Regions from separate parts of the Pseudomonas sp. GW823-FHT02E01 genome, predicted to be linked through region 1. Evidence: predicted binding sites of a transcription regulator. Region 1 holds the regulator's gene; the other holds the start of a gene.

Region 1 (4,133 bases):
GAAAATCTTCTCGATTTTTTCTTTCAACGCCTGGGCCGTGAAGGGCTTGACCACATAGCCGTTAACGCCGGCCTGGGCCGCTTCGATGATCTGCTCGCGCTTGGCTTCAGCGGTCACCATCAGCACCGGCAGGTGCTTGAGCTTTTCATCGGCACGCACGTGGCGCAGCAGATCGATACCGGTCATGCCAGGCATGTTCCAGTCCGTTACCAGAAAGTCGATGCTTCCGCTGTTGAGCACCGGGATGGCGGTAGTGCCATCGTCGGCCTCGACGGTGTTGGTGAACCCAAGGTCACGCAGCAGGTTCTTGATGATCCGCCGCATCGTTGAGAAGTCATCAACGATGAGGATTTTCATGTTCTTGTCCAATTCGACCTCCAAGCAGTCTTAAACGCGCCCAGCACCTGGACACGCCATTTCAATCAATCCGGCAAAGCACTCAATGACTGTCTGGAGCACAACAGATCGCGACCGGCGCAGTTCAACACCACACCAGCCTCGTTCGCAGTGTCCCCCACACTGCCTTCAGCGCGCTCGCCACTCCCCCAAACGCCCCCGCAAACGGGCCGCGCACTGGCTGTGTAACTGGCTGACCCGCGATTCGCTGACCCCCAGGACCTCACCGATTTCCTTGAGATTCAACTCTTCGTCGTAGTACAGCGCCAACACCAGTCGCTCACGCTCCGGCAAATTGGCAATCGCATCCGCCAGCGCAGCCTGGAAGCGTTCATCCTCCAGGTCGCGTGACGGCTCGACATGAGCACTCGCGCCATCCTCGTGCAGCCCTTCGTGTTCGCCGTCCTGCAACAGGTCGTCGAAACTGAACAGCCGGCTGCCCAGGGTGTCGTTCAAAATCCCGTAGTAATCGTCGAGACTCAATTGGAGTTCGGCCGCAACTTCGTGATCTTTAGCGTCACGGCCGGTTTTAGCTTCAATCGAGCGAATGGCATCGCTGACCATGCGCGTATTGCGGTGGACCGAACGTGGCGCCCAGTCCCCCTTGCGCACTTCATCGAGCATGGCGCCGCGGATTCGTATGCCCGCGTACGTCTCGAAACTGGCGCCTTTGCCGGCGTCATATTTGGTCGACACTTCAAGCAGGCCAATCATCCCGGCCTGGATCAGGTCTTCGACCTGGACACTGGCCGGTAAACGCGCCAGCAAGTGGTAGGCAATGCGTTTAACCAGCGGCGCGTAACGCTCGATCAGCTCGTACTGCGCATCACGTGCCGACTTCTTGTAGAGGTTGTAGCCGCTGGCTGTCATAGAACAGGTCCTGCTGTCTGCTGCACGAGGCGCTCGACGAAAAACTCCAGGTGCCCGCGCGGGTTGGCAGGCAGCGGCCAGGTATCAACCTTCTGCGCGATGGCCTTGAACGCCAGCGAGCACTTGGAACGAGGGAAGGCCTCGTAGACGGCGCGCTGCTTCTGCACGGCCTTGCGCACGCTTTCGTCGTAAGGCACCGCACCGACGTATTGCAGGGCGACGTCGAGGAAGCGATCCGTGACCTTGGTCAACTTGGCGAACAGGTTGCGTCCTTCCTGCGGGCTCTGGGCCATGTTGGCCAGGACGCGGAAGCGGTTCATGCCGTAGTCGCGATTGAGCAACTTGATCAAGGCGTAGGCATCGGTGATCGAGGTCGGCTCGTCGCACACCACCAGCAGCACTTCCTGCGCTGCGCGGACGAAACTGACTACCGAGTCACCAATGCCCGCAGCGGTGTCGATCACCAGTACGTCGAGGTTATCGCCGATATCACTGAAGGCCTGGATCAGGCCGGCGTGTTGCGCGGGGCTCAGATGCACCATGCTCTGAGTGCCGGATGCGGCCGGAACGATACGGATGCCGCCTGGTCCCTGCAGCAATACATCGCGCAGTTCGCAGCGGCCCTCGATCACGTCGGCCAGGGTACGTTTGGGTGTCAGGCCCAGCAGAACGTCGACGTTCGCCAGTCCCAGGTCGGCGTCCAACAGCATGACGCGCCGGCCAAGTTCGGCCAAAGCCAGGGACAAGTTCACTGACACATTAGTTTTCCCGACGCCACCTTTGCCGCCGGTCACCGCGATCACCTGTACGGGATGCATGCTGCCCATGTTATTTCTTTACCTTGTCTTGCATAGACGGAGGCCACATTACTGGCTGCGCGTTCACAAACGGAACAATGCATGGCAGACCATCGATGTAGGTACAAAAACTGTTCATTATTACCTCAGCCAACCTGCTTGGTCGGGCTGTGGTAGATGTCAGCGAACATGTCAGCCATGGCTTCTTCGCTGGGTTCTTCCTGCATTTGCACGCTCACGGCGCGGCTGACCAATTGATGACGGCGCGGCAGATGCAAATCATCCGGGATCCGCGGGCCATCGGTCAGGTAAGCCACCGGCAGTTCATGGCTGATGGCAAGGCTCAACACCTCACCCAGACTAGCCGTTTCATCCAGTTTAGTCAGAATGCAGCCGGAGAGCCCGCAGCGCTTGTAACTGTGATACGCGGCCGTTAGAACCTGTTTCTGGCTGGTGGTTGCCAGGACCAGATAATTTTTTGATTTGATGCCGCGACCGGCCAGGCTTTCGAGCTGCATGCGCAGCGCCGGATCGCTGGCCTGCAGGCCCGCGGTATCGATCAGCACCACGCGTTTGCGCAGCAACGGCTCCAGGGCCTGCACCAGGGACTGGCCGGGATCGACGTGGGTCACCGACACATTGAGAATGCGCCCCAGAGTCTTGAGCTGTTCCTGGGCGCCGATGCGGAAGCTGTCCATGCTCACCAACGCAATGTTCTGCGCGCCGTACTTGAGCACGTAACGGGCGGCCAGCTTGGCCAGGGTGGTGGTCTTGCCCATGCCGGCAGGGCCGACCATGGCGATCACTCCGCCCTCTTCCAGCGGCTCGACGTCCGGAGTAACGATCATGCGCGCCAGGTGCGCCAGCAACATGCGCCAGGCCTGACGAGGCTCTTCGATTTCGGTGATCATTGCCAGCAGGTCGCGCGACAGCGGGCCAGACAGGCCGATACGTTGCAGGCGACGCCAGAGGTTGGCCTGGTCCGGACGGCTGCCTTGCAGCTGATTCCAGGCCAGGGAGCCGAGTTGTACTTCCATGAGTTCGCGCAGGCTGTTGAGCTCGAAACGCATCGAGTCGAACGCGCGCGGGTCCACGCCACCGGACGCTGGCGCAGCGGCCGGCGCGGGACGACGGGGTTCGGCGTAGGTCGGCTCGATCAGCGGCTCGGCGGCAGTCAACGGCAATCCGGCGAACAGTTGGCGATTGGTTGCATTGTCGCTCTCGCCATCGCCACGCAGGCTCAATTCGGCCTGGGCGGTGACGATCCGCGACTGAGTCTTGCGCAATTCGTCTTCGAGTTCCATGTTCGGAACCCGCGGCGCCAGCGCCGACAACTTGTAATCCAGCGCAGCTGTCAGTTCGACCCCCCCGGCGATCCGGCGGTTGCCAATGATGGCGGCATCAGCGCCCAGCTCATCGCGAACCAGCTTCATGGCCTGACGCATATCGGCGGCGAAAAAACGCTTAACTTGCATAAACCACTACCTCAGCCGTTGGGCCCTACTGTCGCAACGATGGTCACTTGCTTGTTGTCAGGGATTTCCTGGTAAGCCAACACATGCAAACCCGGGACTGCGAGCCGGCCAAATCGCGAGAGCATCGCGCGAACCGGACCGGCCACCAGCAGAATCACCGGCTGACCTTGCATCTCCTGACGCTGCGCCGCGTCGATCAACGAACGTTGCAGCTTCTCAGCCATGCTTGGCTCCAGCAGAACGCCCTCTTCCGAGCCTTGTCCTGCCTTTTGCAGACTATTGAGCAATATCTGTTCCAACCTTGGCTCCAGCGTGATAACTGGCAGCTCCGACTCAGTACCTACAATGCTTTGGACGATTGCGCGGGATACGCCAACCCGCACGGCAGCCACCAGCGCGGCGGTATCTTGACTCTTGGCGGCATTGTTGGCGATCGCCTCGGCAATACTGCGGATATCGCGAACAGGCACTTGTTCGGCCAACAGCGCTTGCAGCACCTTGAGCAACTGCGACAGCGAAACCACACCCGGCACCAGCTCCTCGGCCAGTTTCGGCGAGCTTTTGGCCAGCAATTGCATGAGTTGCTGCACTTCTT
Region 2 (4,133 bases), on a different contig from region 1:
GGCGGTGTGCTGGAGCTTGGCGATCAGCGCGTGAATCTGCCCGGTGGACTCGCTGGTGCGTTGCGCCAGCTGACGGACTTCGTCGGCCACCACCGCAAAACCACGACCCATCTCGCCGGCACGGGCCGCTTCGATGGCGGCGTTCAGGGCCAGCAGGTTGGTCTGGTCGGCGATGCTTTTGATCACGTCGACCACGCCACCGATTTCGTTGCTGTCCTTGGCCAGTTGGGTCACGGTCACGCCGGTTTCACCGACGACTACCGACAGGCGCTGGATGGCTTCGCGGGTTTCCCCGGCGATGTCACGACCACGACCGGTCAGGCGATTGGCTTCCTGGGTGGCGTCGGCGGTGCGTTGCACATGACTGGCGACTTCCTGGGTGGTAGCGGCCATCTGGTTGACGGCGGTGGCCACTTGCTCGGTCTCGACCCGTTGACGTTCCAGGCCGCTGGAGCTGTTGTGCGCCAGGGCGTCGGACTGTCTGGCCTGATCGGTCAGGTGTTCGGCCGTGTCCTGCAGACGCGTCAGGCAGGTTTTCAGGCGTGCTTCCTGACTGAGAATGGACATTTCCAGACGCGCCTGGGCGCCGCGGCTGTCGGTGTACATCTGTGCGATCAACGGATCGGAGGTGGTCTGCTCGGCCAGGCGCAGCAAACGCTTGAGGCCTCGCTGTTGCCACTGGAGGCCCATCAGGCCCAGTGGCACCGAGAGCCCCGCAGCCAGGGCAAACCCCCAGTGGGAGTTCAACGAGGCACCGATCATGAAGCTCAATTGGCTGACCAGAATGAACGGCAGCCAGTCCTGCAGCATCGGCAACCATTTATCCGAGGAGGGAATGGCTGACTTGCCCTGGTTGATGCGCTGGTAGAGCGCTTCGGCACGGCGGATCTGTTCGGCGGTGGGCTTGACCCGCACCGACTCATAACCGATCACCTGATTGCCTTCGAAGATCGGTGTCACATAGGCGTTCACCCAGTAATGATCACCGGTCTTGCAGCGATTCTTGACAATGCCCATCCATGGCAAGCCTTGTTTCAGCGTGTCCCACATGTGTGCGAACACCGCCGCCGGGACGTCGGGGTGACGGACCAGGTTGTGCGGTGCACGGATCAATTCCTCTCGGGAGAACCCGCTGATCTCGACGAAAGCATCGTTACAGTAGGTGATCATGCCCTTGGCATCGGTGGTGGAAATCAACCGTTGCTGAGCCGGGAAGGTCCGCTCGCGTTGTGTAATTGGCTGGTTGTTACGCATGGCTTTTTTAATCCGCAAGGCTTTCAAGTGCTGTATCGGCAAGGCTGGCGGATTGTTGAGATTATTTTTCGATAATCGGCAATGCGTCGCAAAATGACCCTTGCGTCAGCCGGCGAGCATCGGATAGGTGAACAGACCGAAGTGCAGCAGGTTCAGGCCAAAGTGGCTGGCGATGGCGGCACCCAGCCCCCCGAACCGATAGGCCAGGCCATAGCCGACCCCGGCCAGCGTTGCCAGCAATACCCACTGCCATCCCGCGCCGGCATGGGCCAGGCCGAAGACCAATGACGCCAGCAGCAGGGCGAGGTGTTCACCGTAGGGCCGGTCTTTGAGATACCGGGTCAGGCCGCCCTGGATGTAGCCACGGAACAGCGCCTCTTCGACCAGCGTCACCAGCAGCAGATTGTTCAGCAACCACAGCCAGGCTTGATCCGGCCATTTCGGCGCCCAGGCGATTACGCCCAGCAACAGCGCGCCACCCAATGCCAGCATGGCGCTCAAGGTCAGGGCCAGTACGGTGGCATACAGTGACAACCGAAGCGAACGGCGGCCGACAATCCACGGGCAAACCAGTAACAGCCAGAAGCCGATCAGCGGTTTGTCCAGGTTCAGGTGCATGGCGAATGACACGGCATTGTCGGTAAAACGCTGGGGGTCGATGGCGCGACCGTTATAGAAGCCGGGTAGCCAATGCGTCGCCAATGCCAGGGCCAGAACGATGAACAGGCCGTGGCCGAGGTTGCGGGCAAAAGGGATGTCGCGTTGGCGGACGGCGACACCTGCGACCAGCAACAGGAACACCGAGATTGCCGAGAGCCAGCCGAGATGGCCGTAGGTCAGCGCCAGGCCGTAGCCGAAGGAAAGCAGGGCCAGAAGCGTCCATGGCAGGGCAATCATTTGAAGTCCTTTTGTCGGGATTTGCGATGCACCGCCAACCCCCTGTGGGAGCGAGCTTGCGCACGATAGCTTACCGACTGTCGGCAACAATGTTGAATGTTCTCTCCATATCGCGAGCAAGCTCGCTCCCACATGGCTTTTCGTGGCCCAAACAAAGACACCGCCCGAAGGCGGTGTCTTTGTCAGCGGTCGGTCAAGACGCGATCAACTGCCGCAACACATAATGCAGAATCCCTCCGGACTTGAAGTACTCCACCTCATTGAGTGTATCGATGCGGCACAACACCTCGATCTTCTCGCGGCTGCCGTCTTCGCGGGTGATGACCAGCGTCAGGTTCATCCGTGGCGTCAGCTCGACGCCGGTCAAGCCGAGGATGTCCAGGGTTTCGCTGCCGCCCAGTTTCAGGCTCTTGCGGTTCTGATCCAGCTTGAATTGCAACGGCAGCACGCCCATGCCCACCAGGTTGGAGCGGTGAATCCGTTCAAAGCTTTCGGCGACGACCGCTTTCACCCCCAGCAGGTTGGTGCCCTTGGCCGCCCAGTCGCGACTCGAGCCGGTGCCGTATTCCTGGCCGGCGATCACCACCAGCGGCGTGCCCGAAGCCTGATAGCGCATGGCGGCGTCGTAGATCGACATTTTTTCCCCGGTGGGAATGTAGCGGGTGTTGCCGCCTTCTTCGCCGCCGAGCATTTCGTTGCGTATGCGAATGTTGGCGAAGGTGCCGCGCATCATTACTTCATGGTTGCCACGCCGCGAGCCGTAGGAATTGAAGTCCCGCGGTTCCACGCCTTTGTCGCGCAGGTATTGTCCTGCCGGGCTGTCGACCTTGATGTTGCCGGCCGGGGAAATGTGGTCGGTGGTCACCGAGTCGCCGAGCAGTGCGAGGATCCTGGCGCCGCTGACATCCTTGACCACGGGCGCTGGGCCGCCGATGTCGTCGAAGAACGGCGGGTGCTGGATGTAAGTCGAGTCGTCCTGCCAGACATAGGTCGCCGCCTGCGGAACCTTGATTGCCTGCCATTGTTCGTCACCGGCAAACACTTCGGCGTACTCCTTGTGGAACATGGCGGTGTTGACCTGATTCACGGCGTCGGCAATTTCCTTGCTGCTTGGCCAGATGTCCCGCAGGTACACCGGTTTGCCGTCCTTGCCATCGCCCAGAGGCTCGCGGCTGAGGTCGGTGCGCACCGTGCCGGCCAGCGCATAGGCCACCACCAGTGGCGGGGAGGCCAGCCAGTTGGTTTTCACCAATGGATGCACCCGCCCTTCGAAGTTGCGATTGCCCGAGAGCACGGAGGCCACGGTGAGGTCGGCTTGCTGGATGGCTTTCTCGATGGGCTCCGACAGCGGCCCGGAGTTGCCGATGCAAGTGGTGCAGCCATAGCCGACCAGGGCAAAGCCCAATTCATCGAGGTACTGGGTCAGGCCGGCCGCCTTGTAGTAGTCGGTGACCACTTTCGAGCCGGGGGCCAGCGAGCTCTTCACCCAGGGTTTGCGTTGCAGGCCTTTTTCCACGGCCTTCTTTGCCACCAGCCCGGCGGCCATCATCACGCTGGGGTTGGAGGTGTTGGTGCAGGAGGTGATCGCGGCGATGACCACGGCGCCGTTTTTCAGGCGATAGGTCTGGCCTTCGTAATCGTAATCGGCTTCGCCGGCCATATCGGCATTGCCGACGGCAACACCGCCACCGCCTTCACTTTCCAGGCGGCCTTCTTCCTTGCTGGTGGGCTTGAATTGCAGGTCGGTGAAGTCGCTGAACGCTTGCGCGACATTCGGCAGCGTCACCCGGTCCTGCGGGCGTTTCGGCCCCGCGAGGCAGGCTTCGACGCTGCCCATGTCCAGCGCCAGGCTGTCGGTGAACACCGGTTCCTGGCCGGGCAGGCGCCACAGGCCCTGGGCCTTGCTGTAGGCCTCGACCAGTTGCACCGTTTCCGGGGGCCGGCCGGACAGGCGCAGGTATTCCAGCGTGATGTCGTCCACC

What was found. The regulator FliA, encoded in region 1, starts transcription of late flagellar genes. The targets are predictions, from matches to a motif close to CTAAAGTTTNNNNNNNNNNNGCCGNTAA.
Region 2: AC1RDQ_RS20200 (methyl-accepting chemotaxis protein) is a predicted target of FliA. The motif match lies at 1,287-1,314, and genes of this name have one in related genera.

Annotation. Positions count from the first base shown of each region.
Region 1 is NZ_JBXAJS010000011.1:113,679-117,811, forward strand. Features, by position in the region: gene AC1RDQ_RS24030 (chemotaxis response regulator CheY) at 1-357, opposite strand, end outside; gene fliA (RNA polymerase sigma factor FliA) at 526-1,266, opposite strand; gene fleN (flagellar synthesis regulator FleN) at 1,263-2,093, opposite strand; gene flhF (flagellar biosynthesis GTPase FlhF) at 2,210-3,538, opposite strand; gene flhA (flagellar biosynthesis protein FlhA) at 3,550-4,133, opposite strand, start outside.
Region 2 is NZ_JBXAJS010000008.1:140,911-145,043, reverse strand. Features, by position in the region: gene AC1RDQ_RS20200 (methyl-accepting chemotaxis protein) at 1-1,254, opposite strand, end outside; gene AC1RDQ_RS20195 (CPBP family intramembrane glutamic endopeptidase) at 1,360-2,151, opposite strand; gene acnA (aconitate hydratase AcnA) at 2,345-4,133, opposite strand, start outside.